2 regions of the Paraburkholderia sp. A1RI_3L genome follow, and region 1 is predicted to be linked to the other one. Evidence: predicted binding sites of a transcription regulator. Region 1 holds the regulator's gene; the other holds the start of a gene.
What was found. The regulator HrcA, encoded in region 1, represses chaperone genes, less so after heat shock. The targets are predictions, from matches to a motif close to TTAGCACTCNNNNNNNNNGAGTGCTAA.
Positions count from the first base shown of each region.

Region 1 (15,588 bases):
CGCTGGATGCGTGAAGTACGTGCGTTGAAAGTGTTGAGCTTTATAACCCGGCGAACCGGTGCTGACAAGCCGAGCCGCGCAAAAATGCGGGAAATCCGCACGATCCATTGCGATGGCGCAAGGACCGTGCGTCGGTTCGGATCAGATTCGGATCAGACGGTGCCGCCCACCGTCATGCGGTCGATGCGCAGCGTCGGCTGGCCCACGCCCACCGGCACGCTCTGGCCTTCCTTGCCGCAGACGCCCACGCCCGTGTCGAGCCGCATGTCGTTGCCGATCATGCTCACGTACTTGAGCGATTCCGGGCCGCTGCCGATCAGCGTCGCGCCTTTAACGGGGTAGCTGATCTTGCCGTTCTCGATCATGTACGCCTCGGACGCCGAGAACACGAACTTGCCGTTCGTGATGTCGACCTGGCCGCCGCCGAAGTTCACGGCATAGAGGCCGTTCTTCACCGAGGCGATGATCTCCTGCGGATCCTTGTCGCCGTTCAACATGTAGGTGTTGGTCATGCGCGGCATGGGCAGCGACGCGTACGACTCGCGCCGCGCGTTGCCCGTTACGGGCATGTTCATGAGGCGCGCGTTGAGCGTGTCCTGAATGTAGCCCTTGAGGATGCCGTCTTCGATCAGCGTCGTGCACTGCGTGGCGTTGCCTTCGTCGTCGATGTTGAGCGAGCCGCGGCGATTCGGCAGCGTGCCGTCGTCCACCACCGTCACGCCCTTGGCCGCCACCCGTTCGCCGATGCGCCCCGCGAACGCCGACGACCCCTTGCGATTGAAGTCGCCTTCGAGCCCGTGGCCAATGGCTTCGTGCAGCAGCACGCCCGGCCAGCCCGGCCCGAGCACGACCGTCATCGCGCCGGCCGGCGCGGGACGCGCTTCCAGGTTCACGAGCGCCGAGTGCACGGCGTCGTCGACGTAGCGCGACAGCACGTCGTCCGTGAAGTAGCCGTAGTCGAAGCGGCCGCCGCCGCCGCCGTTGCCGATCTCGCGGCGACCGTTCTGTTCGGCGATCACCGTGACGGACACGCGCACGAGCGGCCGGATGTCGGCTGCCAGCGCGCCGTCGCTGCGGGCCACGAGCACGATGTCGTACTCGCCCGCGAGCGCCGCCATCACCTGCGTGATGCGCGGGTCGCGCCCGCGCGCCATCTGCTCGATGCGCTCGAGCAGTTTCACTTTGGCGGTGGCGTCGAGCGAGTGGAGCGGGTCGGAGGGCAGGTACAGATCGCGGCCGGCCACGCCGGTGAGCGACGACGCCACCTTCACCTTCTGCTTGCCGCCGCCCGACTTCGCGATGGCGCGCGTGGCGATGGCCGCCTGGCGAATCGCTTCGGGTGAGAGGTCGTCGGAATAGGCGAAGGCAGTCCTGTCGCCGGACACGGCGCGCACGCCTACACCTTGATCGATGCTGAAGCTGCCCGATTTGACGATGCCTTCCTCGAGGCTCCACGCCTCGCTACGGGTAGCCTGGAAATACAGATCCGCGTAATCCACGCGATGCGTGAAGATCTCGCCGAGCGTGCGCGTGAGCACGCTTTCGTCGAGTCCATATGGCGTGAGGAGCACGTCCTTTGCGGTCGCGAGATTGCGGATGCCGGGTTCGATGATGTTCATGCGAGCAGTAATGAAAGGACTTGGGTGACAGTTCGGGCCAATATGCGGGATATCAACGGGCGCGCGGCTCGTCTAGCACGCGATGCCGCCATGCGGGCAGACTCGTGCGAACTTCCTGGATGCGCGCAGGATCGATGTCGCCGACCACGGCGCCCGCGCCTTCGTCGCGTACCGCAACGATTTCGCCCCAGGGGTCGATCAGCATGCTGTGCCCCCAGGTGCGCCGACCGTTTTCGTGCTTGCCGCCCTGGGCCGCGGCGAGCACATAACACTGGTTCTCCACGGCGCGGGCGCGCAGCAGCGTTTCCCAGTGAGCGCGGCCGGTGGTGTACGTGAATGCGGAGGGCACCACCATCAGCGCGCAATCGCCCATGCGCCGGTACAGCTCCGGAAAGCGCAGATCGTAGCAGACCGAGAGTCCCACGCGCCCGAACGGCGCGTCGAAGGTGCGGACCGCGTCGCCGGGGCGGATGGTGCGCGCCTCGTCGAACGACTCCTCGCCTTTTTCGAAGCTGAACAGGTGGATCTTGTCGTAGCGCGCCACCTCGGTGCCTTGCGGGTCGAACACAAGCGTCGTGTTGAGCACGCGCTCGGGTTCCGGTGCCACGAGCGGCAGCGTGCCGCCGATCACCCATACGCCATGGCGGCGGGCGGTGTCCGACAGAAAGCGCTGGATTGGACCGTCGCCGTGCGGCTCGCGCACGGCGATCTTGTCCGTGTCCTTGAATCCCATGAAGCAGAAGTATTCGGGCAGCAGCACGAGCTGCGCCCCTTGGGCGGCCGCTTCGGCGATCAGTTGTTCCGCCTCGGCGAGATTGCGCTCGCGCTCGGGCGTGCTGACCATCTGCAGCGCCGCAACGCGGTAAGACGACAAACCGGTGTGTGGATCGCTCATCAACCTGACAACCCCCGGCACTGCAACGTCCCACGAAAAAAGCGGGTGCCGCCGTGCGCGTAATCTGCTGAATTTCCTGAAAGCCCAGAGGCCGGGTGCCGGGCGAAAGCCCCGGTGGGCGTGGCGCTTGCGGCCTACTGCGCCGCGACCGGCATTTGAGCGTCCATCTTACCCTGTTCGCCCCGCACCCGCTCGACGTGGGGTTTCGACCACGAACCGGTGATCGCGTAGTCGAGCGCGAAGGCCGACGAGATGGAGTGGGAGAGGGCGAAGTCCGCCACGAGCGCGCCGAGGCCGAACAGTGGATTGATGACCGCGGCCGCCACCACGCCGGCCCCGGCGCTCAACGTGGGCACCACGTGGACGTGCAGGTTCTGCGTTTCGTGCGCGAGGTCGACGGTGCCCTTCATTTCGGCGCGTGCCGGAGCGGTGACCATCTTGAAGTTGCTGGTGCGCCCAATGCCGTTCTCGATCTGGCCCGTGCCCGTCACGCTTTCGTACGGCAGCCCTTCGCCGATCACGTCGCGGAAGTTGAGCGTGACGAACCGCGCGAGGCTTTGCAGGCTCAGCACGCCGAGCAGCTTCGCCACACCGGGATCGACTTTCAGGATCTGCCCATGATGCAGTTCGAGCGCGAGATTGCCGTTGAGCGTGGGATAGTCGATCGCCGTGGGGCCGCCGCGCCACGCCACCTTCCCGGAGAGCGTGCCGCTGCCCTTCTTGAGCGTGCGCGGCAAACCCGCTCGTTCGAGCAGCGCACCGGCGTCCTTGATGTCGAGCTTGAAGTCGAGCACGGTGCGACGCGGTGCGTCTTCGTCCGCGTTGGCGCCGAAGCTGCGCGCCGTGCGCCAGTTCGCCGTGGCCGTGAGCTGGGCGGCCGGATTGCTGATGTCGAGCTTGTCGAGTTGCCACACGGGCGCACCGTCTTCCTCGCGGTTGCGGGCGTCCACTTCAAGCCGGCCGACGTTGCGGTCTCGCACGATCAGCTCGTTCACGACGAGGTCGATGGAAGGCATGTTCTGCGCCGGCGCCGAGATCGCTTCGCCGAGCAGATCGTTTTCCGCACGGGCCGGCACCACGAGTTTCGCGAGCCGCGCCTCCAGTGTGCCGGGCGCGCCGGGCGCCGCGCCCGGCAGCCAGGTCAGATGGCCCGACACCTGGTTCGACGCGATGTTCGCCTGCCACGTGCGGTCGGTATGGGATGCGCCCAGCACCACGCTTTCCCAGTGGCGTTTGAGCAGCGTGAGCGTACCGATGTGGACAGCGAAGCGCGATGGCAGGAATTGCGCGACGGCGCTGGCGGGCAGGGCGGGCGCTGCCGTCTTTGCCGTTGTCTGGTTCGGCGCCTGGCCTGTTGCAGGCGCTGCTTGTGCAGTCTGTGCTGTGCCGGCCGTAGCGTTTTGATCCGCACCGGTTTGTCCGGCGGATGCCGACGACGCTTGCGGCGCTGACGCCACCGGCTGTTGCTGGACCTTCCCGCGCATGGCTGCGATCACGCCGCGCCAGGCATCGGCGTCGAGCGTGTCGAGATCGACGGCCGCGGTCACGCCTTCGGACGGCAACTCCGCCGGGCGGTTCACGCCGATCGCGCCGCGCACGACTTGCGGCGGCTCGCCCGGCGTCGCGCGCAGCAGATAGGTCGCGGCGACCGGCCCGAACGTCAGCGCCGCGCGTTGCAGTCCACTCGGCTCCAGCTTGCCCGCTTCGTCGCCGTGGGCATCGTCTTCCTTCGTGTTGTCGGGGCGGAACGAGAGGCGCAGCGGCATCGGCTGACCGGCCGGCTTGCCGAATGGGGCAGGGAAGTCGAGCGCGAGGTCGGTCAGATCGGAGCTTGCGGACACCTCGGGCAACTGCTTCTTCGCGCCGCGCACCGAGAGCGCATACGGCGCCGTGCCGCTCATGCGCGTGAGCACCTGCGCCGCCGTGCCGCGCAGGTTGAGCCCGCGTGCCGCGTCCACCGCGATGTTGCCGTCGAGGTCCAACGCATAAGTGCCGTCCTGGCGCAGGCCGCCGTTGGCGTGCACGTCGCCGCCCATGAAGCGGCCCGCGAGGCGGTCCAGTTCGGCCGTGTGCTCGGTGAAACGCACCTTGCCCGTGAGGTCGGAGAGCGGCGGCACGTTGCGCATCGAAAGCCGGTCGTTCTGGAAGCCCAGCGCGCCCTCCACGGCGATATGCGGTTTAGGCGTGCGCGGTACCGTGAGCTTGAGCGCGAGCGCCGCGGGGCCTTCGGCTTCCACCTTCTCGCCTACGTGCTTCGAGAGGCTGCCCAGCGCGCTGTTGTTCGTATAGTCGATCATGTCGGCGAGCGGGCCGTGTCCGTTGCCGTTGATGACGAGGCTCGACGCCTTCGTGCCCAGGTCGTCGATCTTGCCCGTCACGCCCGTGAGCAGCACGCGCTTGTAGTAGCCGCGCCCGATGTCGAAGCGCAGCAGGTTTTCCTTGAGCCGGAACACGCCGTCGATACGATCGAAACCCGGCCACACGCTCGGCGTACCGTTCTTGAGCTTGCGCGGCGGGTAGGGCGACGGGTCGAAGCGGCCGCCGGTGAAGGGTGCCTCGATGCGGAAGATGCCCGCCGTCGGGTCGCGCGAGTACGGGAATTTTTCGAGGTTGCCGTGCACTTCGATGGTGGCGCTGCGGGACATGCCGGCCTGCAGACCGTGCCCCAGGTAGATACGCAGCTTCTCGCTGATGCTCGTGGGCAGATAGCGCACGATGCGGTTCACCTGGGCGTGGTCGAAGCTCGCCTTCAGATCGAGCGCACCGCGGCCGTGGCCCGGGTTCGTATAGTTGGCGACGGCGCTGGCCTTGACGTCCGCGTTTTCCACGCCGAACTCCGGCACGTTGATCTGGAAGCCTTTGCGCTTCTCGCCCGGCGCGCGGGCGTTGGCGATGGTCCAGTCGCTGCGGCCATACAGGCGGTCGAACGTGAGACGTGGATCGTCGAACACGCCGGGCAGCGTGATGGCCGCGTTTGCGGTATCGAAGGTGGCGTTGCCGTGGGTTTCGTCGGCGTCGATGTGCCCCCACAGGTTTTCGATGCCGGGCAGGCCCGCGCGCGGATGGTTACGCGCCGTGAGGCCGGGCGGCGGTTCCTGGGCGGCCACACTGATGCCCTGCAGGTCCGCCTTGAAGCGGTAGCGCACGATCGGCTCCACGCCGTCGCCGCGTTGCTCGGCCGCGGCTTCGCCCGCGTCAGGCCGCGCCCGCTCGATGCCGATCTCGTAGTTGGCAACGAGCCCGCGCGGGTCGAAGCGCACCAGCGTATTGAGGAAGCGGCGCGGCAGCGGCAGCGTGCGGCTGAACTCGGAGAGCATGCCCAGATCCATGCGGTCGCCTTGCACGCTCATCATCTGCCCGTGCTGGACCGACGGACGGCGGTAATGGCCGGTCAGCGTGGAAAACGAGAGCGTGCGGAAGACGGGCGTGCCGTCGTCGAGCGGCGGCTGGCCGAGTTCGGCGCGCAGGCGGCTCAGCTTCACCGTGTAGTCGCCGGGTGCGGCGTCGATGGTCCAGGAGAAGTGCGCGACCGGCATGTCGAGCCGCGGCTGCGTGGGATGCACGCGCAGCGCGACACCGACGCCGTCCAGCACGCCGGTCGCGGTCGTGATGCGGCCTTCGCTGAAGCTTGCCCAGATCACGTTGTCGATGCGGCCGGCGTACGTCTCGACGGGAATGTCGATGTAGCCGGCGAGCGTGGGCAGGTCCACCGGTCCGGTGGATACGTAGGCTGAGCCGCTCCAGCCCACGGGCTTGCCGGGCGCTCCCGTGCGCGGGCTGCGAAAGCGCGCGCGGAAGTCGAGGGGGCCGTGCAGCAGCCGGCCTTCGGGCGGGGCCTGGAGCGCGAGGCGGTGGTCGGTGCCCTCGTTGAGAATGGCGAGGCGGATGTTCTGCAGCGCGATTTCCGGCGCATTGTGGCGCCCGTCGCGCCAGCGCAGCGTGCCGCCGCGCAGCACGATGGCCTGCTGGCGCAAAAGCCAGGTGCTGAACGCGTCGTTGCCGGTATGGGCCGAGGGAATCGGCACGCCGGCCACCGAGAGCGAGCCGCCTTGCGAGCGGGCAACCAGCACGTCAGGCCGGTCCACGATCAGGCTCGACAGGCGCGGCGCGAGCGTCACCAGCGAGAGCCACGAGACCGTGGCCGTGGCATGCGGCACGTTCAGTGCGGTCTGGCCGTTGTGGTCGCGAATGGTGAGGTTGGTGACGTCGATGCCGGGCTGGAAGCCGAGCCAGTGCGGCGAAAGCTTGCCGATACGCAGTTCGGCGTGAATTTTGTCGGAGACGAGCGTTTCGATGCGCGGACGGAACGTATCGATGCGCGGCAGCACCACGTAGCGCAGACCGAGAATGAGCGCCGCGGCGATGAAGTAGAGCACCACCGCAATGGCGAGCACGACACGCAACGTGTGCCGCAGCGCGACATGGTGGTGCTCGACGGGGACGCGTCCGTTCGCCCGGCTGGCCTGTCCGGCTTCGTACGGACCGGCGGATTCGTTTCGCTCGGACATGCTGCGAGGGGGGCGGTATGGTAGCTTTGCGGTCTAACGACGAAATGTAACACACGGGTGCGCGGCTCACGACATCCGGCAAACCCTGCGCCATCGGCGCCGGCGCGGGGATTGGCGGACCACGGCGCCAGCCTGCCGACGCGTCTTCCTCACCCGCTCGTGACCAAGCAACGAACGAGCCCGGAAACCTCCATGACTGATGCAAACCTCCTGAGTTCCGCCGCTTACTCCCACTATGCGTCGCGGGCGCTGGCGAGCCGCCCGGAACTCGCCGGGCGCGTCGCGGCGCTTGCCGCAACGCCCGTCACGCGCGAGCGCATCGAGGCACGCTTCGATGCGCTGTCCAGCGAGGTCCGGGGCGGCGCCGCGGCGGCGCTGACCGACGATCAGCTCAAGAAGGTGCTGCGCCAGTTGCGCACCGAGGTCTTCTGCGCCGTGATGGAGCGCGATCTTGCGTTCAATGCCGACGTGGCCGAGGTCACGGGCACGATGACCGATCTCGCCGAGGTGGCGATCCAGCGGGCGCTCGCCGTCGTCACCGCGGATCTGGAGGCGCTCTACGGCGAGCCGCGCGGCCCCGAAGGCGAGCGGCTCACGCTCGGCGTGGTGGGCATGGGCAAGCTGGGCGGGCGCGAACTCAACGTGTCGTCGGACATCGACCTCATCTTCGTCTACGAGGACGACGGCGAGACGGCCGGCGGCGAGCGCGCGCCCATCGCCACGCAGGAATTCTTCACGCGCGCGGGCAAGCGGCTCATCGCGGCGCTCAACGACGTCACGGCGGACGGCTACGTCTTTCGCGTCGACATGCGGCTGCGGCCGAACGGCGACGCGGGGCCGCTCGCGTGCAGCCTCGGCATGCTGGAGGAGTATTTCTACGTGCAGGGCCGCGAGTGGGAACGCTACGCGTGGATCAAGGGGCGGCTCGTTTCTGAAGGCCAAAGCGCATCGGCCCAGCGGCTCGCGCAACAGCTCGACGCCATCGCGAAGCCGTTCGTCTACCGGCGCTATCTCGATTTCGGCGTGATTAGCGCCATTCGTGCACTGCATCTGCAGATTCGCCAGGAAGCGCAGCGGCGCGCCTCCATGCGACCCGAGAAGGCCGACGACATCAAGCTCGGGCGCGGCGGCATCCGCGAGATCGAATTCAGCGCCCAGGTGTTCCAGCTGATTCGCGGCGGCCAGGACGCGGATTTTCGCGTGCGTCCCACGCTGGCCGTGCTGCGGCACGCGACGGCGCGCGGTCTCATTGCGCCGTCGGTCTGCGCGGAACTGACGGAGGCCTACCGGTTCCTGCGGCGCCTCGAGCACCGGCTCCAGTACCGCAACGACGCGCAGACGCACGCCATGCCGGTGGACCCCGAGGAGCGCGCGGCACTCGCCACGACGATGGGCTTCGCCGACTACGCCGCCCTGATGGCCGCGCTCGACGCGCATCGCGAGAAGGTGGAGCGCCAGTTCGACCAGATCTTCGCCGACAAGGTGAACGGCCACGGCGGCTGTGCCGCGCCCGACGACGGCGCCGCCGCCTGGGTCTGGAGCAGCGCGCTCGCGGACGACAGCGCCGGCGAGGCGCTCGAGGCGCGCCTCGCGGACCTCGGTCTCGCCGAGCCCGCCGACCTGCTTGCGCGGCTGCGCGCCATCTGGCAGTCGCCGCGTTACCAGGGGTTGCCGGAGCACAGCCGCCAGCGCTTCGACAGCGTGGCCAAGCGCGCGCTGGACGCGGCGCGCACCATCGACCAGCCGGAGCGGCGCACCGCCACGCTCGCACGCTTCTTCGATTTGCTCGAAACGGTGGGCCGGCGCGGCGCCTATCTGGCACTGCTCTGCGAGTATCCGCATGCGCTCGAACGCGTGCTCTCCGTGCTCGGCGCGTCGCGCTGGGCGGCCGGCTACCTGATTCGCCACCCGCAATTGCTGGACGAACTGCTCGACGACGAGGCGATTGCGAGTCCCTTCGACTGGCCGGAATTCAAGCGCACGCTGCGCACGCGCCTTGCCGCCGCGGACGGCGCCGAGCAGCAGATGGACCTGCTGCGCCACGCCCACCAGGCCGAAGTGTTTCGCATTCTGTTGATCGACCTGGCGGGCAAGCTCTCGGTCGAGCACGTGAGCGACCGCCTCTCCGAACTCGCCGACGCCGTGCTCGACGTGACCATCGAAACGGTCTGGGCCCAGTTCGCGAAGCGCCATCGTGAGGTGCCGCGCTTTGCCGTGATCGCTTACGGCAAGCTAGGCGGCAAAGAACTCGGCTACGCGTCGGACCTCGACCTGATCTTCCTCTACGACGATCCCGACGAGGCCGCACCCGACATCTACACGGCCTTCACGCGCCGGCTCATCACGTGGCTCACCATGGCCACGGGCGCGGGCACGCTGTTCGATGTGGACCTGCGGCTGCGACCCAACGGCGAATCGGGCCTGCTCGTCACGGACCTCGATGCGTTTCGCCGTTACCAATTGCGCGAAGGCGACGCCGCCAATACGGCGTGGGTGTGGGAGCACCAGGCCCTGACGCGCGCACGTTTTTGCGCGGGCGACGAACAGATCGGCAGGGCTTTCGACGCGATCCGCCAGCAGGTGCTCACGATGCCGCGCGAGGCCGCACCGCTCGCGAAGGAAATCGTGGAGATGCGGCAGCGCGTGGAAGACGGACACCCGAACCGCAGCGAGCTGTTCGACCTGAAACACGACCGCGGCGGCATGGTCGACATCGAATTCCTCGTGCAGTACTGGGTGCTGTTGCACGCCGGGCGCGATCCCGAACTTGTGCGCAACACGGGCAACATCGCGCTGCTTCGCGAGGTGTCGCGGCTCGGCATCATGAGTGCCGACGAGGCCGAGACGGTGGGCGCCGCCTATCGCACCTACCGCAAGCTGCAGCATCGGCTGCGGCTAGACGGAATGGAGAAGGCGAGGGTGGAGCCGCAGCGTGTGGAGACCGAGCGCGCCGCAGTACTTGCGTTGTGGAAGCGGGTGTTCGGATGAAGGCCGGGCGCCGGCCTTCTTCTTCGGGCTATGGCGGTTACGCCGCCAGCATTTCCTTCGCGTGACGCCGCGTGGTGGCCGTGATTTCGAGTCCGCCCAACATGCGGGCCACTTCCTCGACGCGGCTTGCGCGGTCGAGCGGATTGACCGAACTCACCGTGCCGCCGTTGCCGTCGGCGGCCTTGGCAACCTGGAAATGGTGATCGCCGCGCGCGGCGACCTGCGGCAGGTGCGTGACGCAGAGCACCTGGCGGGCCCGGCCGAGCTGATGCAGCAACCGCCCGACCACTTCTGCCACGCCGCCGCCGATGCCGGTATCCACTTCGTCGAAGATCAGCGTGGGCGTGGGGCTTGCAGCGCTGGCGATCACGGCGAGCGCGAGGCTGATGCGCGCCAGTTCGCCGCCTGACGCCACCTTCGCGAGCGGCCGCAGCGGCACGCCCGCGTGACCGGCCACGCGAAATTCGACCTGTTCCAGCCCGTGTGCGCCGCCCTCCGCCAGCGGCACGAGGGCCACTTCGAAGCTGCCGCCTGCCATCGACAATTCCTGCATGCCGGTCGTCACGGCCGCGCCGAGCGCCTTGGCCGCCTTGGCGCGCGCCTTCGAAAGCTGCTTCGCTTCGGCGAGGTAGCCTTCTTTGGCCTTTGTCTCGGCGGCGCGCAGCGCGTCGAGGTCGGCGGCTGCGTCGAGTGCGGCGAGTTGCGCCTGGCGCGCTTCGTGTTCGTCGGGCAGCGTTTCGGGCTGCAGACGGAATTTGCGCGCCATGGAATGCAGCGCGTCGAGCCGCTTTTCCACCTGGGCGAGGCGGTCCGGGTCGAGTTCGAGCCGCTGGGCATAGTGGGTGAGCGAGTAGGCGGCTTCCTGCAGCTGGATCGCGGCGGGTTCGAGCGCCGCGAGCGCGTCGTTGAGCGCAGGATCGATCTCGGCGAGGTCGCGCACCTTCGAGACGATAGAGCCGAGCTGCGAAATCATCGCGTCGTCGGACTCCGAAAGCGCGGCGAGCGCACCCTGGACGCCCTCGATCAGATTGGCTGAATGCGAAAGCCGCCGGTGTTCGGCGTTGATCTCTTCCCATTCGCCGGGCTGCGGGGCAAGCTTGTCCAGCTCGGCGAGTTGCCAGGCGAGGCGCTCGCGTTCCAGTTGCAGTTCGCGGTCGCGCGTCTGGGCCGTTTCGACCGCATTCGATGCGTCGCGCCAGGTGCGCCAGGCGCGGCCTGTTGCGGCGGCCAGATCGGCGAGCCCGGAGTGCGTGTCGAACAGCTCGCGTTGCGCGTCGGGACGCATCAACAACTGGTGCGCGTGCTGACCGTGGATGTCCACGAGCATTTCGCCTACTTCACGCAGTTGCGTGAGCGTAGCCGGTGTGCCGTTGATGAAGGCGCGCGAGCGACCGCTGGCATCGACCACGCGGCGCAGCAGCACCGTGCCGCCCTCGCCTTCGTCGCCTTCGGCGGCAAACGCCTGGTCGTCGAGCCAGCGTGCGACGAGCGGGTGGGCGTCGAATTCGGCGGTGATGTCGGCGCGCGTTTCGCCGGTGCGCACGACGCTCGCGTCGGCGCGGGCGCCGAGCGTGAGCGCGAGCGCGTCGATGAGAATGGACTTGCCGGCGCCGGTCTCGCCCGAGAAAACCGTGAAGCCGCTGTTGAACTCGAGATCGAGCGCGGCGACGATGACGAAGTCGCGTATCGAAAGGTGGCGGAGCATGGTCTGGGTTCTGGCTTCTGCGTGTGGAGTCAGTACAGCGAGTTGTCCTCGAGCGACGGATGTTCGTTCCAGTGCAGCTTCTGGCGCAGCGTAGCGTAGTGGCTGTAGCCCACGGGATGCAGGATCGGCACCGTATGGCGCGAGCGGCGCACCTCGATGGTGTCGTTCAGTTGCAGCGCCGTGAACGACTGCATGTCGAAATTGACGTTGACGTCCCGGCCCGCGACGATCTGGATGCTCACTTTGCAGCTGTCGGGCAGCACGATAGGGCGGTTCGAGAGCGCGTGCGGCGCGATGGGCACGAGCACGATGCCCTGCAGCTGCGGATGCAGGATCGGCCCCGACGACGACAGCGCGTAGGCTGTCGAACCAGTCGGCGTGGCGACGATCAGGCCGTCTGAGCGCTGGTTGTACATGAAGCGGCCATCCACGTGTACGCGCAGTTCGGCCATGCCTGAAAAGCCGCTGCGGTTCACCACCACGTCGTTGAAGGCGATGGCGTGATAGATGGGATCGCCGTCGCGCGTGATGCGCGCCTCCAGCAGCGTGCGCTCCTCGCGCTCGAAGCTGCCGCAGAGCATTTGCGGCACGACTTCCTGCATGTCGGTGAGCGGAATGTCGGTAATGAAGCCGAGCCGCCCAATGTTGACGCCGATGAGCGGCGTGCGGTACGGCGCGAGCTGCCGTCCGATGCCGAGCATGGTGCCGTCGCCGCCGAGCACCACCGCCACGTCGGCGCGCGCGCCGATTTCCGCCGGGCGCAGTGCCGTATAGCCGGTTGCCCCGATATCCTGTGCCGTCTCGGCCTCGAACACCACGTCGAAACCCCGTTTCGCGATGCACGAGGCGAGCGCCGTCAGCGGCTCGGCAATGCCGGGCGTGTTGCTGCGCCCGACGAGCGCCACGGTCTTGAACTGGCTATTGATCTGCATGCCGGCATTACACCATAGTCAGGTCGCGAAAAGAACCGTGCGCAGCCGCCGCGACAGGGCCTGCAGCACGCGGTGTGACGGGGCCGCCGGGCCTTGCACGATTATCGCTAGAATGGTGATGTGTTGATGACAGGGCAAGAAGTCATGTCGATGTGGAGGCAATGCCTTTGGCCAAGCGTTGCGGGCGCTCTCAGAGCGAGCGCAACGCAGCCAGTGCACCCGCGGCAGGTGCGCGGACGTGCCGCAACGCCGGGCGTGCGCACGTGCGCCGGCTCCCGGGCGACATGGCGTTGAGCTAAAATTTCGCGTCATGCTAGATCCCCGCGCACAAACCCTCCTCAAAACGCTGATCGAGCGATACATCGCCGAGGGGCAGCCGGTCGGCTCGCGCACGTTGTCGCGGTTCTCTGGCCTCGAACTCAGCCCAGCGACCATTCGCAACGTGATGTCGGATCTCGAGGAGCTCGGCCTCGTCGCCAGCCCGCACACCTCCGCGGGCCGCATACCGACGCCGCGCGGCTACCGCCTGTTCGTGGACACCATGCTCACCGTAGAGCCAGCCGGAGACGAAGAAGCTGTCACGCGCGCGGTGAAAACCACCCTGAAGCCCGGCGAACCCCAAAAGGTGATTGCCGCCGCGGCGAGCGTGCTGTCGAATCTCTCGCAGTTCGCGGGCGTCATACTCACGCCGCGGCGCAGTCACGTCTTCAAGCAGGTGGAATTCATGCGCCTGTCCGACAAGCGCATCCTGCTCATCATCGTGACGCCGGAGGGTGACGTTCAGAACCGCATCATGGCTACGCAGCGGGACTTTTCGCCGTCCGAACTCATTGAAGCGTCCAATTACATCAACGCACACTTCGCGGGACTCTCGTTCGACGAGGTGCGCCGCCGGCTGCGCGAGGAAATCGACCAGTTGCGCGGCGACATGACGGCTCTCATGCATGCCGCGGTGACCGCGAGTACCGACGAAGTCGAACCCGGCGAAACCGTGGTGATTTCGGGTGAGCGCAACCTGCTCGAGGTGGCTGACCTCTCCTCGGACATGGCCCGTCTGCGCAAGCTTTTCGACGTATTCGACCAAAAGACCAGCCTCCTTCAGTTGCTCGACGTTTCCAGCCATGCGCAGGGCGTGCAGATTTTCATCGGCGGCGAATCCAATCTCGTCCCTATCGAGGAGATGAGCGTCGTGACCGCGCCGTATGAGGTGAACGGCAAGATCGTGGGCACGCTCGGCGTGATCGGTCCTACGCGCATGGCCTATAACCGCGTGATTCCGATCGTCGACATCACCGCCCGCCTGCTCTCCACCGCGCTCAGCCAGCAATAAGCGCATAGATCCCATCATCCGCGATGCCCGTGCGGCGCGCCATCGGCCGGATGGCGGGGTGTCCCCACAGGGGCCGCTGGCTATAATGAAAACTTTCCAACCGGATCTCCGCGCCACGCGGCAGACCTTCTCGCCTATGCGCTTCGATCTCGAGCGGCCTTCGCAGTCTGCCGCGTCTCATCGCGTTGCGGTGCTGCTCATCAACCTCGGCACCCCGGACGCGCCCACGCCGCGCGCCGTGCGTCGCTACCTCGCGCAGTTCCTCTCGGACCCGCGCGTGGTCGAGATTCCCGCGTTGGTCTGGCAGGTGATCCTGCGCGTGTTGATCCTGCCATTCCGGGGTTCGGCGTCTGCAAAGAAGTACGCTTCGGTGTGGATGCCGGAGGGCTCGCCGTTACGCGTTTTCACGGAGAAGCAGGTGGAGGGGCTGCGGCAACTGCTGCACGTCAACGACTATGCCGTGATCGTGGACTACGCGATGCGCTACGGCACGCCCGGCATTCCGGCTGTGCTGAACCAGCTCAAGCTCGCGGGCGTCGAACGGATTCTGCTGATGCCCATGTATCCGCAGTATTCGTCGTCCACCACTGCCACCGCCTTCGACGACGCATTCACCGCACTGCGCCGCATGCGCAACCAGCCGGAAATTCGCACGGTTCGTCATTACTGTGATCATCCGGCCTATATCAGCGCGCTTTCCGCGCAGATTCATCACTACTGGAACGCACACGGGCGGCCCGATTTCGCTGCTGGCGACCGGCTGGTGCTGAGCTTTCACGGTGTGCCGAAGCGCACCATGGACCTCGGCGACCCTTATCATGACCAATGCCAGCAGACCGCGAGCCTCCTGATGCATGCACTCGGTCTTCAGCCGGTGGAGTGCCTCGTCACGTTCCAGTCGCGATTTGGTCGGGCGGAATGGCTTCAGCCTTACACTGCTCCCACGCTGAAGGAGCTCGGTTCGGCCGGTGTGAAGCGGGTTGACGTGTTTTGCCCCGGCTTTACAGCTGACTGCCTGGAAACGATCGAAGAGATCGGCATCGAAGGGCGTGACGAGTTTCTCCACGCCGGCGGCAAGGCGTTTCACCGGATCCCTTGCCTCAACGCAGCGCCGGCATGGATTGCGGCGCTCGGCGAAATCGTGGCGCAAAACCTTCAGGGTTGGTCGGTGCAAGCCGCCGTACCGGCAGGCGTAGCGGCATGAGGCATGCTTTACCGGAAGTTCGGCCGGTGCCAGCCGTAGCCTCCTGCAATAGCGGCCATCGTTGCCGTGCGGCAGAACTTGAATTCCCCGTATGAAAGACAAGATTTCGACTGATCCGTCCGCTCGGACGCGTGTGGACAAGTGGCTGTGGGCTGCACGCTTCTTCAAGACGCGCTCGCTTGCCGCCGATGCCGTGGCGAAGGGCCGGGTGCGGATCGACGGTGCGCCGGTGAAGGCGTCGAAGGACGTCCGCGTCGGCGACCTGATCGACATCGACATCGAGCGGGTCGTCTGGCAGGTCGAGGTACGGGGAATTTGTGACGTCCGCGGGCCGGCCAGCGTGGCGCAAACGCTTTATGCGGAGACGGACGACGGCCGTGCGAGGCGCATGCAGGAACTGGAGCGGC
Region 1 covers NZ_JARCHA010000002.1:652,553-668,140, reverse strand. Annotated here, with positions in the region: gene PXJ20_RS09110 (hypothetical protein) at 1-14, shown strand, start outside; gene tldD (metalloprotease TldD) at 153-1,619, opposite strand; gene PXJ20_RS09100 (carbon-nitrogen hydrolase family protein) at 1,672-2,514, opposite strand; gene PXJ20_RS09095 (YhdP family protein) at 2,649-7,022, opposite strand; gene glnE (bifunctional [glutamate--ammonia ligase]-adenylyl-L-tyrosine phosphorylase/[glutamate--ammonia-ligase] adenylyltransferase) at 7,215-10,010, shown strand; gene recN (DNA repair protein RecN) at 10,048-11,715, opposite strand; gene PXJ20_RS09080 (NAD kinase) at 11,745-12,647, opposite strand; gene hrcA (heat-inducible transcriptional repressor HrcA) at 12,958-13,977, shown strand; gene hemH (ferrochelatase) at 14,114-15,181, shown strand; gene PXJ20_RS09065 (RNA-binding S4 domain-containing protein) at 15,273-15,588, shown strand, end outside.

Region 2 (15,588 bases), on a different contig from region 1:
GTGTTACGCAGGACCAGGGGGTGCGAACGGCCGGAACCGCTCTTTCGAACCGAGGTCGAATACCGTGATCACAATGGGCACAACGGTATTGCAATACCCGAAAAAAGGATCTGAAGATGAAATCTCTCTTGAGGCTGTTTCTGTTGCGCGCGCCCATCGGTGTTATCGAGCCCTCGGTGGCCAGTACGGCCGCTACGCCCGGCGAGGTGTTCGACCACTACGTGTCGGCCGTCCACCACGCCGACATGGACACCGTCCGTTCCCTTATCGCGCCGGATGTCGAGCGGTCCGATTTCATCGGCTGCACTCCGTCGATGGACAACCGGACCTGCCTCGCGCATTACATTGCTGTCACGGTGGTTGAGCCGAAGGCCAGGTTGACAGAGATTCAAAGATCTGTTGAGGGGGAGACCATCTCGGTCGATCTGGAGGTCCGCAGCCCGCTATACACGAAGGCGGGTGTCGAGCGGATAGTCGGGCGCGACATTCTTCGCGTGCATGGCGGCCTGATCCGGTCCTTCAGATTCGTGCCGGATTTTAGGGACGAGCCAACTGCTGTCTTTTTCGGTTCCCTGGGTATTGGACCGCGCGCTGCCCGTCCGGCCGCCAGGACCTGAAAGCACCTGAAACGCGCATCAAATCTTGGAACGGAAATTAGGCTAGCCTCAGCTGCGATGCACGCCAAGGACTCGGCACATCGAGTGCAGGCGGAACTCGCCGAGATGGGCTCGCATGAACGCGTACCTTGCCGTTATCCCTTTGCAAAGTACGCGCGGCTTTTTTTAGAATGTCGCGCTCCTCGGTCATGCGTTTGAGCTCTGCCTTCAGTCGCTGAACCTCGGCGCTCTGATCCGGCTTCGCCTTCCGCACGACGTCGGACCTGCCGAGCTTCAGTTTCCAGGCGTAAAGGCTGTGGGTCGTGATGCCCAGCCGCTGCGCCACATCCGCCACCGAATGACCCCGTTCGGTTACCTGTTTGACTGCCTCGATCTTGAACTCATCCGTGTACCGCTTGCCGCTCATGCTGACCTCCTCGGTTGCCATAAATTATGGCTCGAAGATGTCTACGAAAGGCTGGCCGGTCCAGCATCGACCCGGGCCTGTTAGTGCTTGCGCTGCTGTTGGTTGGCGTGCGTGAACGGGCGTTCCGAGAGGGGGAACAAACATAGGGAATTCCCTATATCGTGTGCAGAGGTCTGTACACGGGACCGGAGACGCGCTAACTCACTATGATTCGGCTAGCAAAGAACGCGCTCGTAGCGACGTAGATTCATTGTAAGTCATTGTTATTGTGATGAAAATTGCGATGTTTTGGGGCTTCTGCGACCAACCATCCGTTCAAACTTAAGCGAACAAAGTTCCAAGTTGAGTGAATCTCGACACCCGTCCCCCGTTCTTGAATTTGTCACCACCCGTCCATATAATTAGCACTCACCGCACGAGAGTGCTAACAACATCTCCGGCCTGGCTCTGCCAGGCCGGGTTTCTTGAGTGTCCTTCAAGTCTCGAAGAGAGGAGTTTGTATGAACCTTCGTCCTTTGCATGATCGCGTGATCGTCAAGCGTCTGGATCAGGAAACCAAGACCGCCTCGGGTATCGTGATTCCCGAAGCAGCTGCTGAAAAGCCGGATCAAGGCGAGATTCTGGCGATCGGCCCGGGCAAGCGCGATGACAAGGGCGCCCAGATCGCTCTCGACGTGAAGGTCGGCGATCGCGTCCTGTTCGGCAAGTACGCTGGCCAGACCGTCAAGGTGGACGGCCAGGAACTGCTCGTGATGCGCGAAGAAGACATCATGGCCGTGGTCAACAAGTAAGCCTGCACGGTCCATATTCACCAAAGAGATTCAAGGAGTTACAAGATGGCAGCTAAAGACGTCGTGTTCGGCGATTCCGCCCGTTCGAAGATGGTCGAAGGCGTGAACATTCTCGCCAATGCAGTGAAGGTCACGCTGGGTCCGAAGGGCCGCAACGTGGTGCTCGAGCGCAGCTTCGGCGGCCCGACGGTCACCAAGGACGGTGTGTCGGTCGCGAAGGAAATCGAGCTGAAGGACAAGCTGCAGAACATGGGCGCCCAGATGGTCAAGGAAGTGGCTTCCAAGACCAGCGACAACGCAGGTGACGGCACGACGACCGCTACCGTGCTGGCTCAGTCCATCGTTCGCGAAGGCATGAAGTACGTCGCATCGGGCATGAACCCGATGGACCTGAAGCGCGGCATCGACAAGGCCGTCGCGGCAGCTGTCGAAGAGCTGCGCAAGATCAGCAAGCCCTGCACGACCAGCAAGGAAATCGCTCAGGTCGGCGCGATCTCGGCTAACAGCGACACGTCGATCGGCGACCGCATCGCGGAAGCCATGGACAAGGTCGGCAAGGAAGGCGTGATCACGGTGGAAGACGGCAAGTCGCTCGCCGACGAGCTGGAAGTCGTGGAAGGCATGCAGTTCGACCGCGGCTACCTGTCGCCGTACTTCATCAACAACCCGGACAAGCAGGTCGCCGTCCTGGAAAGCCCGTTCGTGCTGCTGCACGACAAGAAGGTCTCGAACATCCGTGACCTGCTGCCGGTGCTGGAACAGGTTGCCAAGGCTGGCCGTCCGCTGCTGATCATCGCTGAAGACATCGAAGGCGAAGCGCTCGCAACGCTCGTGGTCAACAACATCCGCGGCATCCTGAAGACGGTGGCTGTCAAGGCTCCGGGCTTCGGTGACCGTCGCAAGGCGATGCTGGAAGACATCGCGATCCTGACCGGCGGCCAGGTGATCGCGGAAGAAACGGGTCTGTCGCTCGAGAAGGCAACGCTGGCCGAGCTGGGTCAGGCAAAGCGCATCGAAGTGGGCAAGGAAAACACGACGATCATCGACGGCGCTGGCGAAGCCCGCAACATCGAAGCGCGCGTCAAGCAGATTCGCACGCAGATCGAGGAAGCCACCTCGGACTACGACCGCGAGAAGCTGCAAGAGCGCGTCGCGAAGCTGGCTGGCGGCGTGGCCGTGATCAAGGTGGGTGCCGCGACCGAAGTCGAAATGAAGGAAAAGAAGGCACGCGTGGAAGACGCGCTGCACGCAACCCGCGCTGCCGTTGAAGAAGGTATCGTCCCGGGCGGCGGCGTTGCGCTGATCCGTGCACGTGCTGCGATCACCGCCCTGAAGGGTGTGAACCCCGATCAGGAAGCGGGCATCAAGATCGTGCTGCGCGCCATGGAAGAGCCGCTGCGTCAGATCGTCACGAACGGCGGCGAAGAAGCGAGCGTGGTGGTGGCAGCCGTGGCGCAAGGCCAGGGCAACTACGGCTACAACGCAGCGACCGGCGAGTACGGCGACCTGGTTGAAGCCGGCGTGGTCGATCCGACCAAGGTGACGCGCACCGCGCTGCAGAACGCCGCATCGGTTGCCGGCCTCCTGCTGACGACGGACGCAGCGGTTGCCGAACTGCCGAAGGAAGACGCTCCGATGGCCGGTGGCGGCATGCCCGGCGGCATGGGCGGCATGGGCATGGACATGTAATAACGGCGCAAGCCCGCATTACATGGAAGTGCCGGGGAGCTTCGGCTCTCCGCGTTGTCGAGACAAAACCCGCTTCGGCGGGTTTTGTCGTTTCTGACGCCTGCCAGCGTATCCGTTTGAGAAATATTCTGTAATGGACATATTTTTGAAGCGGCGACGGAAAACGTCTGCGCAAACGTTAAAGTACGGATGTAATACAACCGTAGGGTCTGCCGTGAACACGAACGATGATGGCTTGACAGCAGCCGCACCCCGGCCGGTCGTCTGGATGACAGGTCTGCCAGGCGCCGGGAAGACGACGATTGCACAGGCGTTGTTCGAGACGCTGCAGAACCTCAACGCGAAGGCTATCGTGCTCGACGGCGATACGCTGCGCGCAGGCATCTGCTCGGACCTCGGCTTTTCGGAAGCCGATCGCATCGAAAACATTCGCCGCATCGCGCATCTCGCGAAGCTCTTCCAGCGGGAAGGCTACGTCGTGATCGTGGCCACGATTTCGCCATTCGCCCAGCAGCGCGCGCTGGCGCGCTCCATCGTCGGTGACGGTTTCATCGAAACGTTCATCTCCGCACCGCCACAGCTTTGCGCCGAACGAGATCCGAAGGGGATGTACGCCCAGGCGCGCGAGGGCCGGATCCAGCAGTTCACCGGGGTGTCGTCGCCTTACGAGCCGCCGGTCGAGCCGGAACTCGTGATCGACACATCGGCGTGCCGCGTCGAAGGCGCGGTCGCCACGATCGTTCTTCGGCTGGGTAAGGGGGTGCGGGGTCGCCGCGAAGCAAAACGGGCCGCGTGCACCTGATTTTTCCCGCGGCGCAAAAGCGCCGACTGCGACTGCAGCAGTCAGTCAGCGTTCGCTCAAAACCGCTCCGAACGCCGCAAAACCGTTCTCAATGATGATGCCTGGCTTCGCCTGACGAGCCCGAGCCGGCCGCGTCGCCGGCCTTGGGCGTCTCTTCGTCGTCATTGCTGCGCGCCCAGAAGAAGCGATCGGGCAGATACGCACCCATCCCCGGCCGGAACGCACTGCGCGTGCTCTGATAGAGATACTCCTGAGCCTCGCGCACGGCTTCGGGCGGTTCCTGGCCGTTCGCAAGCAGCGCGGCGACGGCCGCGCCCAACGTATCCGTGAGCCCCATGATGCGCTGCGGACCGCGGTCCCAGGTGTCCTGGCGCAACTGCCCGTCTTCGCTGAAGAGCGTATTGACGAGCCGGTGCGAGCCCGTTTCCATCGAGAGAATGTACTCGCAGCCTTGCGAGAGCAGATGCGAGATCGCCGCGTCGAGACTCGGTGCCTCTGCGTCGCCGTCCGGTTGTGCGAGCGCGAGCAGCGTGGCGCTGTCCGCGATCAGCAGCGTGGTCTGCGGCGCAAGCAGGTCGGCAATGGCTTCGCGCAGTTCGTCGGCGGCGAGCACGTGTTCGTCGTCGAGCGTGAAGTCAGGCGCGAGGATGAGCGGAACGTCGTCGTAGTCGGCAACCACTTCCGCGATCGCGCTCACCACTTCGGCACGAGCCGCCGCGCCCACCTTGAATGCGGCGATCGGCATGTCTTCGAGCAGCATCCTCGCCTGGGTTGCGACCGTGTCCGGATCGAGCCCGGTCACCTCGTCACAACTGGCCGAGTCGCGCACCGTGTAGCCGGTCAACACCGTGACGCCGTGGCAACCCATGCTGGCGAGTGTCATCAGGTCCGCCTGGACGCCGGAGCCGCCAGTGGGATCGGAAAGGCCGAAGGTGAGGACGATCGGAGGGGTGTCGCTGGACATGAACGTAGGAGGGAAATGATTGGGAGGGCGCAAGGTTCGCACGCCATGCGGGCGGGGCTTGCGAATGGCTCAATTATGCGTCCCGCGGCCGCATTGCGGCTGGGTTTTTGCCTCGTTGCACGAACGATCGGTGCCACCCGCGCTTGTGGGCAACCGCGCCGGTCTCGCCCGGCACGGTGAAAAAAGGTACCATCATGGCTCCCGTTTTTCCGGTTATTTTTGGACTTTTCGACGCGGCATAAGAATGGAATATAGAAGCTGGATGTGCCTGATCTGCGGCTGGATCTACGACGAAGAAGCCGGATTGCCAGAAGAAGGTATTGCACCGGGCACGCGCTGGGAGGATGTCCCGATCAATTGGACCTGTCCCGAGTGCGGCGCGCGCAAGGAAGACTTCGAGATGGTTCAGATCTGATCCGGGCCACGCCTGCGGCCCGATATCGCGCGCGCCGTCGGCGTGACACGTGGGGCCTGGGCGCCGGACCCGGCACCGGCACGCAACGCGTTTGCCGCATCGCAAAGGGAGTTCGTCATCGTACCTGCGCGAGCCGATCCGTACCGGGCCACGCATGCCCGATCTGCGACGTGCCGGCCACGGGCAGGGGCGCGTCTGCGTGCGCTTGCGTGTAGAGGCAGGCACACGCCATCGTTTCGCTGCACTGCGTACGAATTCGTATCCGCGCGCGTTCCCGCCACCCTCTCATGACCTTCCAGCCGACCCTTCCCGCCACCTTCGACGCCTTGCCCAATCCGCGCGGTGGCGCCGTGCGTGCCGCTGAAACGGCGCTCGCCGACGCGCAGCGCGCCCTGGAGGCGGGAGGCGATTGCGCCGGGCCGCTCTTGCGCGCGGCGCATGCCTTGCGCGAAGCGGGCTGGCTGTCGGCTCACCGCTTCGTCGACACGCTGCTGCTCGTTTCGCCTCTGGCGCTGGCTGCGAACTCTGATGCCGCGAATCTCGACGAAGGCGGCGCGCCCCGCGTCGCGTCGGCTGCGCTCGGTGATTTCCGTGCGGCGCTCGCGCGTCACAACCTGCGTGAACTGTCGTGCTCGCCGGCGCTCTACGGCCGTCTGCATGCGATGTGCCAGGTGCTCGCGCCGCATACGCCCGGTTTCACCATCTCGTTCGAGGACTACGCGCTTGTTGCCCGGCCGGTGCCGCCCTCGACGATGCGGCCGCAGCCGGCGCAACGCATTGCCCACATGCGGGCCCGTTACGAGGCTGCGCTGCTGCCCGCGTTAAAGACGCAGACGGCGGGCAGCCGTGCCGCGGCCGCGTGGGCGGATGCGGCGTTCAACGAGATGGACGCGTGCCTCGCCGAACTCGCCGGCGCCGATCCCTACGACTTCTGGCGTCTCGCCTCGGCGTGCGGGCGGGCCTTGCGTGCGAGCCGCCACGCGACAGGTGAAGCGGACGCGCGACGTTTCTATGCGCGCTGCAACCTCGCGCTGGCCGACCAGGCGCGCGGCGTGCAGCTTGCCCCGCGCTCGCTGGTGCGGTCCACGCTCGCGCTGCTGTGGCGCGACTACGCGCTCTTCGGCGCTGCAGCTGAGGACGCCGACCACGTCGAACTGCTGCACGACTATGGCCTCACGGTGGACTGGCACGTGGCGGCAACCCAGGCGTCCGAAGCGCTGTGGGAAGAAGGGGCGTCCCAGCAGGCGGGTAGCGTGGCGGCACCGCGCGACGACAACCGGGAACTGGGGGTGCTCACCATCAGTGGCCAGGCGTATGAAGATTTTCTGCAGACGGCCGATGCGTCGATGACGGCGCTCAACGAGTACGCCCGCACCGCGAGCCGTCCGGAGAAGGCCGATCCCGGCGCGGCACTCCAGGCGGGCGATGCGGCGTACCGCGTCGGCGCGGCGGCCTGTGCGCTCGGGCTCGGTCACGTCGCGCTCATGGCCGATGCGCTAGGTCTCGCCTGGCGGCGCACGGCGTATGCGGGCGTGGCCACGCCGGCGGTGCGCTCGCATGTGGTGGTCGAAGCGCCGGACGTCCGCGCCCTCGAACAAGGCTGCGAAGCCTTGCGTGCCATGCTGCTCAAGACCGCTGCAGGCGTCGCGCCGCCGGACAGCAGCAGTGCGCTCTCTGCTCTCGCCCGTGCGATCGAGCAGGGCGGCGGCTGAACGCATGGAATGCGCGCATCGTCCATGCGGCAAGCATCCAGCACGCATGCGACGGGCACACGCGGCGAAAGCAGACGCTGAAACGGCCTTTGCAGCCCTGCGCGGCACAAGCCTCGCGAAGGGCTGTGCCTTGCACATTGAAAGCACACGCGCGTGATACAGTGAGCGTTAGATATTCCGTAAAAAAGGATCGTGCAGGCAGCGGAAAGTATCGCGGCCCCCAGCCATCGCGTGAGGCCGCGCAAGGCCGCAGACTGCGGCCCGGCTGCCGCCATCCCGCATCGTCTTTGCTAAAATTCGAACCATGTCCAAGAGTAACGATCGCATCAATCTGACCAACCAGTTCCTGATCGCCATGCCCAACATGGCCGATCCCACGTTTTCAGGAACGGTGGTCTACCTTTGCGATCACAGCGAGCGCGGTGCGCTCGGCCTCGTCATCAATCGTCCCACTGACATCGACCTGCAAGCGCTCTTCTCGCGCATCGATCTCAAGCTCGAGATCGAGCCGCTGCTGCATGTGCCCGTCTACTTCGGCGGCCCCGTGCAGACCGAGCGTGGCTTCGTGCTGCACGAGCCGCTGGAGGGCAAGAGCTACACGTCGACCATGCTGGTGCCGGGCGGCGGGCTGGAGATGACCACGTCCAAAGACGTGCTCGAGGCGGTCGCAAACGGCAAAGGTCCCGAGCGTTTTCTGCTCACGCTGGGTCATGCAGGCTGGGGCGCCGGCCAGCTCGAAGAGGAAATCTCGAAGAACGGCTGGCTCACGGTCGAGGCAGATCCGAAGATCGTCTTCGACGTGCCCGCCGAAGAGCGCTTCGAAGCAGCACTCGCGCTGCTCGGCATTTCTTCGACGATGCTTTCGGGCGAGGCGGGTCACGCATGAGCGTGGCGAGCGGCCGTGAGGCAACGCTGCTGGCGTTCGACTACGGCGAGAAGCGCATCGGCGTCGCGCTCGGCAACTCGCTTACGCGCAGTGCCAGGCCGCTCACCGTGCTCCCCAACCGCAACCGCGATTACCGCTTCGAGGCCATCGGCAAGCTGATCGCCGAGTGGAAGCCGGACGTCCTCGTGGTTGGTTTGCCCTCGCATCCGGACGGCACGCCGCACGCCATGACACAGCAGGCGAAGCGCTTCGGCAATCAGCTCAACGGACGCTTCAATCTGCCTGTCGTGTGGGTGGACGAGCGATATACGTCGGTAGACGCCGAAGCTCAGATTCGCGAGCGCGGCGGCGACACCGGGCAGCTCGATGCCGAAGCGGCCTCCATCATTCTCCAGCAGTATCTGGACGAACTTTCCGATCATCCGCTATGAGTTCCATTGACGCCGAGGCGCTCTACCGCAGCGTCCTCGAACAGATTCGTGCCGCGTATGGCGATCAACTGGGCCGTGCCGACGGCGCCGTGCTGGCCGGCATCTACAGCGGCGGCGCGTGGCTTGCCGAGCGCCTCGCGCGCGACCTCGGCGTGGCCGAATGGGGCGTCGTGAACGTGGCACTGCATCGCGACGACTACGCCAAGAAGGGACTGCACACGCAGGCGAGCCCCACGTCGCTGCCGTTCGAAGTGGACGATCGCCGCATCGTGCTCGTCGACGACGTGCTGTACACCGGCCGCACCGTGCGCGCGGCCATCAATGAGTTGTACGACTACGGCCGGCCTGCGGCCATCGAACTCGCCGTGCTGGCCGATCGCGGTGGCCGCGAGCTGCCCGTGGCCGCACGTTTCGTGGGCGGTGTGGTGGACGTGTCCGCCGACGCCACGCTCGTGCTCGCACATGGCGACGACGGCCGCTTCACGTTCCACACCGAACCGCGGCAGGCTTGAAGGCAACATGCGCATGCCGCCGTCGGCGTTCGCGCGCTTCATGATGCTCCGCGTGACGCGCATCATGAGCCCGGCGATCTGACGCCGGCCAGCGTGTACGTTTGCGCGCCGCGCGGGCAGGCATCTCGAAATACCCGTTTGAATCAGGCACATCATCCATGAACACCTCCACCGCGGCACCCGGAAATCCTGCGGACCCCAGCGGCACGGACGCTGCCGGCGACCGATTCCGCTACGGTTTCCTGAAGGGCAACCCGCAACTCACGAAGAACGGCGAACTCAAGCATCTGCTGACCATCGAAGGGCTGCCGCGCGCCATTGTCACGCACATTCTCGATACGGCCGCGCAGTTCGTGAGCGTGACCGACCGCGAGGTCAAGAAGGTGCCGCTGTTGCGCGGCAAGTCCGTGTTCAACCTGTTCTTCGAGAACTCCACGCGCACGCGCACCACGTTCGAGATCGCGGCCAAGCGTCTCTCGGCAGACGTCATCAACCTCAACATCAACGCGTCGTCCACGAGCAAGGGCGAGTCGCTGCTCGACACCATCAACAACCTTTCCGCGATGCACGCGGACATGTTCGTGGTGCGCCACGCGTCGAGCGGTGCGCCGTACCTGATCGCCGAGCACTGCGCGCCGCACGTGCACGTGATCAACGCCGGCGACGGCCGGCACGCGCACCCCACGCAGGGCCTGCTCGACATGTACACGATTCGCCACTACAAGCGCGATTTCACGCAACTGCGCGTGGCGATCGTGGGCGACATCCTGCACTCGCGCGTGGCACGCTCGGACATCCACGGGCTCACCACGCTCGGCGTGCCGGAAGTGCGCGCCATCGGTCCGCGCACGCTGCTGCCGGGCAATCTGGAGCAGATGGGCGTGCGCGTGTTCCACAACCTCGACGAGGGGCTGAAGGACGTCGACGTCATCATCATGCTGCGGCTGCAGAACGAGCGCATGAGCGGGGCGCTGCTGCCTTCCGCGCAGGAATACTTCAAGAGCTGGGGCCTCACGCCGGAGCGCCTTGCGCTTGCGCGGCCCGACGCCATCGTCATGCACCCCGGCCCGATGAATCGCGGCGTGGAAATCGATTCGCAGGTGGCCGACGGCCCGCAGTCGGTGATCCTCAACCAGGTGACGTTCGGCATCGCCGTGCGCATGGCGGTGATGGGCATCGTCGCGGGCAACAACGACTGAACTCCACACACGCATTTCGAGGCGACACCGCCACGATACCGCCAGGGCACGCATAACAAAGGCAGCGCATGAAGATTCATATTCAGGGCGGCACGGTCATCGATCCGGCAGCCGGCACCGAACAGCAGCAGGACGTATTCATCGCGGCGGGCAAGGTCGTCGCGCTCGGCAACGCGCCCGCCGACTTCCACGCGGCGAAGACCATCGACGCACGCGGCCTCGTGGTGGCCCCGGGTCTCGTCGATCTCTCGGCGCGGCTGCGCGAGCCCGGCTACGAGCACAAGGCCACGCTCGAATCGGAAATGGCCGCCGCGCTCGCAGGCGGCGTGACGAGCCTCGTGTGTCCGCCCGACACCGACCCGGTGCTCGACGAACCGGGCCTCGTGGAGATGCTCAAGTTCCGCGCGCGCAACCTCAACCAGGCGCACGTGTATCCGCTGGGTGCGCTCACGGTGGGCCTCAAGGGCCAGGTGATCACCGAGATGGTGGAGCTCACCGAGTCCGGCTGCGTGGCGTTCTCGCAGGCCGACCAGCCTATCGTCGATACGCAGGTCATGCTGCGTGCGCTGCAGTACGCGAGCACGTACGGCTACACCGCCTGGCTGCGTCCGCTCGACGCGTATCTCGCGAAGGGTGGCGTGGCGGCCAGCGGTGCGCTGGCGTCGCGGCTCGGTCTCTCGGGCGTACCGGTGTCCGCCGAGACCATCGCGCTGCACACCATTTTCGAACTCGTGCGGGTGACGGGTGCGCGCGTGCATCTGGCGCATATCTCGTCGGCGGCGGGCGTGAGCCTGATGCGCGCGGCCAAGGCCGAAGGGTTGCCCGTGACCTGCGACGTCACGATCAATCACGTGCATCTGATCGACATGGACATCGGCTACTTCGATTCGCAATTCCGGCTCGATCCGCCGCTGCGCCAGCAGCGCGATCGCGACGCGATTCGCGCGGGGCTGATCGACGGCACCATCGACGCGATTTGCTCCGACCACACGCCCGTGGACGACGACGAAAAGCTGCTGCCGTTCGCCGAAGCGACGCCCGGCTCGACAGGCCTCGAACTGTTGCTCTCGCTCACCGTGAAGTGGGCGAGCGAGGCCGGCGTGCCGCTCGCGAAGGCGCTCGACCGCATCACGGCTGGCGCGGCGGACGTGCTGAAACTGCCGGCCGGACGTATCGCCGTGGGCGACGTGGCCGACGTGTGCGTGTTCGATCCCGACACGCACTGGCGCGTGGACCCGCGCACGCTCAAGAGCCAGGGACACAACTCGCCGTTCCTCGGCTACGAGCTGCCGGCGCGCGTGCGCGCGACGATCGTCTCGGGGCACGTGGCGTTCGAGCAGCAACGCTGACCCAGCAGAATCGATTCGACGGCACTGAACATGAAGATCGCGTTTCGCAAGATCAGGATCGTGCTTCACCTCCTGCACGGCATGTGGACCGTCGCGACGCGCTTTTCGCGCGCCTCGGCCGAAACGCGCACGCAGCTGACGCGCGCCTGGTCGCTCAAGCTGCTGCGCCTCGCCGGCGTGCGGCTCGTCGTGCACAACGACGCCGCGCGGCTCGACGAAGGCGTGCTGGTGGTGAGCAACCACGTGTCGTGGATCGACATCTACGTGATCAACGCCTGGCGGCCTACGCCGTTTGTGTCCAAGGCGGAGATCCGCAACTGGCCGGTGGTGGGGTGGCTCGCGCACAAGCTCGACACGGTGTTCATCCACCGCGAGAAGCGCAGCGACGCGAAGCGCATCATGCACGAGCTGGCGTCGCGGCTCGACAGCGGCGCGCGCATGTGCGTATTTCCCGAAGGCACGACGTCGGACGGCCGCGGCGTGCTGCCGTTTCACTCGAACCTGTTCCAGGCGCCGGTGTCGGCGTCGCGGCCGGTGCAGCCCGTCTGTCTGATGTATGAGGAGGCGAACGGACGGCAGTCCGTGGCGCCTGCTTACATTGACGACGTATCGCTTGGCCAGTCGCTCGATGCATTGCTGCGCGCGGGTCCGCTCACGGCGCACGTCTATATCGGCGAGGCGCTCGCGCCGGGCGCGGACCGGCGTGCGCTTGCGGCCGAAGCCGAGGCTTCCGTGAAGCGGGCGCTGGAGGCATTGCAGGGCGGGGCAAGGGGAGCGACGGAGCGGGAGCAAACGACCGAGGCGCCCGACTCCGGGCAGGCTGCGCACGAGAGCGGGCCAGGCAGCGATACGCTGGCCGCGGGATGAGGCGGCGCGGGCCAATCGCGCCGCGTGCTGCAACTGATGAACAGGTATCTGGGAGTAGAGAAATTGGGCTTTCCTTCTGAGCAAACGGGCAGGCGCGTACTGATCACCGGGGCTCGCGGCTTCACCGGCGCGTATGTTCGCGACGAGTTGCAGCGTGCCGGGTATGAGGTCGTTGGCGCGGTCGGCCACACGCATACCGCCGAGGCGAACGAGCATGTGCTCGACATCACGTCGCTGGAGGCGTGCCGCCGCGTGATCGGCGAAGTGCGCCCCACGCACATCGTGCATCTGGCGGCGATCAGCTTTGTTGCACACGACGACGCGCTCGACATGTATCGCGTCAACGTGCTGGGCACGCTGAATCTCTTGCAGGCCTGTGTCGACGTGGGCGTGCAGCCCCAAAAGATTCTGATGGCAAGCAGCGCGAACGTGTACGGAAACGCGGCGGGCGTGGTCGATGAGAATGTGATGCCGGCGCCCGTGAACCACTACGCTGCAAGCAAGCTCGCGATGGAGCATCTCGTGCGCACGTGGTTCGACCGGTTGCCGATCGTCATGACCCGGCCCTTCAACTACACGGGCCGCGGCCAGGAAAGCCGCTTCCTTGTGCCGAAGATCGTCTCGCACTTCGTGCAGCGCAAGCCCTTCATCGAACTGGGCAATCTCGACGTGGCGCGCGATTTCTCCGATGTGCGCGTGGTGGCCGCGACTTACCGTGCGCTGCTCGAATCCGAGGCGGCGTGCGGGCAGACGGTCAACGTCTGTAGCGAACACGCGCGTACGTTGCACGAGGTTATCGACATGGTGCGCGAAGCCTCGGGTCACGATCTCGAGGTGCGCGTCAATCCGGCGTTCGTGAGGGCGAACGAGGTGAAGGTGCTCGTCGGGTCCGCGGCCCGGCTGCGCAGCCTCGTGCCCGACGTGAAGCCCATCGACTTCGCTGAAACGATCAAGTGGATGGTCGGCCCGGCGTAAGGGTGGGGTGGCTGGAGTGGGGCCGGCGCGCGGTCACTCGAACTCGGCGCGGCACCCCGAGCATTCCACCTGCACGACCGTCCTTGCGCCGGGTTCGTTCGTGAGACGTACTGCGGACAACTGGTTGCCCCAGACGCACCCGGTGTCGAGGCCGATCAGATTGTCCCGCATGGTGAGGCCCAGGGCGGCCCAATGACCGAAGACGACGGTCGTGTTGGCCGTTTTGCGGCCGGGAACGTCGAACCAGGGCAGGCATCCGGGCGGCGCGGCATCGAGCGGACCACTCGAGGTGAAATCCATCGCGCCGTCCGCAGTGCAAAAGCGTAGACGGGTCAGCGCGGCGCAGGTGATGCGCAGGCGGTCTATCCCTTTCAGGTCGGACGACCACCGGCTCGGCTTGTTGCCGTAAAGACCGGCGAGCGTTTCCTTCCAGTCCGGAGCGCGCAGCGCGCGCTGCAGGTCGTCGGCCAGTTCCAGTGTCAGGGCGACGTCCCATTGCGGCAGCACGCCCGCATGAACGAGCAACGTGCCGTTCTCGAAATGGGCGATGGGGCGATGGCGTATCCAGTGAAGCAGGTCCGCCGCATCCGGCGCGGCGAGAATTTCCGCGATCGTGTCGCCCTTCTTGATGTTGCGGATGCCCGCCGATACCGACAGCAGATGCAGATCGTGATTGCCGAGCACGGTAGTCGCGCGATCGCCCAGTTCGATGACGTCACGCAGCGTGGCAAGCGATTCGCGGCCGCGGTTGATGATGTCGCCGGCGAACCAGAGGGGCGTGTCGGGCGAAGGGGCAACCTTCTCGAGCAATTGCCGGAACTGGCTGCGGCAGCCTTGCAGATCACCGAAGGCGATGGGGCTGGGCGGCGGGGTGAGGTGAGAAGTCATTGGCCAGGGGAATTGAGCGGAAACGCACAAATACGGTCCGAAAAGGCACGCAGAATGCAGTCTGAGCGAGCGCTGGAGCGGGCCGGCAGCGTGACATAATAGCTTCTCCAGCGCAGTACCGTGGTTTCGCTGCCGCCTGTACCGTCGGACAGGCGAGGCAGTATCGATTCAGAGGAAATGGAATGATTCTGGTGACAGGCGGTGCGGGCTTCATTGGCGCCAATTTCGTGCTCGACTGGCTGCGCGATGGCAACGAGCCGGTCGTAAACGTCGACAAACTGACCTACGCGGGCAACGCCGAAACGCTTGCGCCGCTGTCGTCGGATGAACGGCACGTGTTCGTGCGCGAAGACATCTGCGACCGTGCGGCAATGGATGCGCTCTTTTCGACGTACAAGCCACGCGCCGTCGTTCACTTCGCTGCCGAAAGCCACGTGGACCGCTCCATTCACGGTCCGGGCGAATTCGTTCAGACCAACGTGGTGGGAACGTTCACGCTGCTCGAAGCGGCACGTGCCTACTGGGGCGGCCTCAGCGACGGCGAAAGGGATTCGTTCCGTTTTCTGCACGTGTCCACGGACGAAGTATTCGGCTCCCTCGGGCCTGCCGATGCGGCGTTCAGCGAAGTCACGGCATACGCGCCCAATAGCCCGTACTCGGCGAGCAAGGCGGCGTCCGATCACTTCGTGCGGGCCTACCACCACACCTACGGCCTGCCGACGCTGACCACCAACTGCTCCAACAACTACGGTCCTTACCAGTTTCCCGAAAAACTCATTCCGCTCACCCTCATCAACGCGCTGGCGGGCAAACGCCTGCCGGTTTATGGCGACGGCTCCAACGTGCGCGACTGGCTTTATGTCGGCGATCATTGCGCAGCCATCCGTACCGTGCTTGCACGGGGAACGCCGGGCGAGACGTACAACATCGGCGGATGGAACGAGAAGAAGAACATCGAGGTCGTGCGCACGATCTGCGGTTTGCTCGACGAGTTGCGGCCGGCGGGCGAAGGCGCCCGATACGAATCGCAGATCGAGTTCGTCAAGGACCGACCCGGCCATGACCAGCGCTACGCCATCGATGCC
Region 2 covers NZ_JARCHA010000006.1:387,269-402,856, reverse strand. Annotated here, with positions in the region: partial or broken gene PXJ20_RS19145 (reverse transcriptase N-terminal domain-containing protein) at 1-35, shown strand, start outside; gene PXJ20_RS19140 (hypothetical protein) at 117-617, shown strand; partial or broken gene PXJ20_RS19135 (transposase) at 669-1,023, opposite strand; gene groES (co-chaperone GroES) at 1,524-1,814, shown strand; gene groL (chaperonin GroEL) at 1,860-3,503, shown strand; gene cysC (adenylyl-sulfate kinase) at 3,718-4,305, shown strand; gene PXJ20_RS19115 (hydroxymethylpyrimidine/phosphomethylpyrimidine kinase) at 4,394-5,269, opposite strand; gene PXJ20_RS19110 (rubredoxin) at 5,514-5,684, shown strand; gene PXJ20_RS19105 (hypothetical protein) at 5,972-7,396, shown strand; gene PXJ20_RS19100 (YqgE/AlgH family protein) at 7,701-8,282, shown strand; gene ruvX (Holliday junction resolvase RuvX) at 8,279-8,713, shown strand; gene pyrR (bifunctional pyr operon transcriptional regulator/uracil phosphoribosyltransferase PyrR) at 8,710-9,225, shown strand; gene PXJ20_RS19085 (aspartate carbamoyltransferase catalytic subunit) at 9,384-10,424, shown strand; gene PXJ20_RS19080 (dihydroorotase) at 10,493-11,773, shown strand; gene PXJ20_RS19075 (lysophospholipid acyltransferase family protein) at 11,804-12,640, shown strand; gene PXJ20_RS19070 (NAD-dependent epimerase/dehydratase family protein) at 12,677-13,615, shown strand; gene PXJ20_RS19065 (symmetrical bis(5'-nucleosyl)-tetraphosphatase) at 13,649-14,503, opposite strand; gene rfbB (dTDP-glucose 4,6-dehydratase) at 14,686-15,588, shown strand, end outside.
Region 2: the regulator HrcA is predicted to act here: its motif matches at 1,425-1,451, upstream of groES (co-chaperone GroES).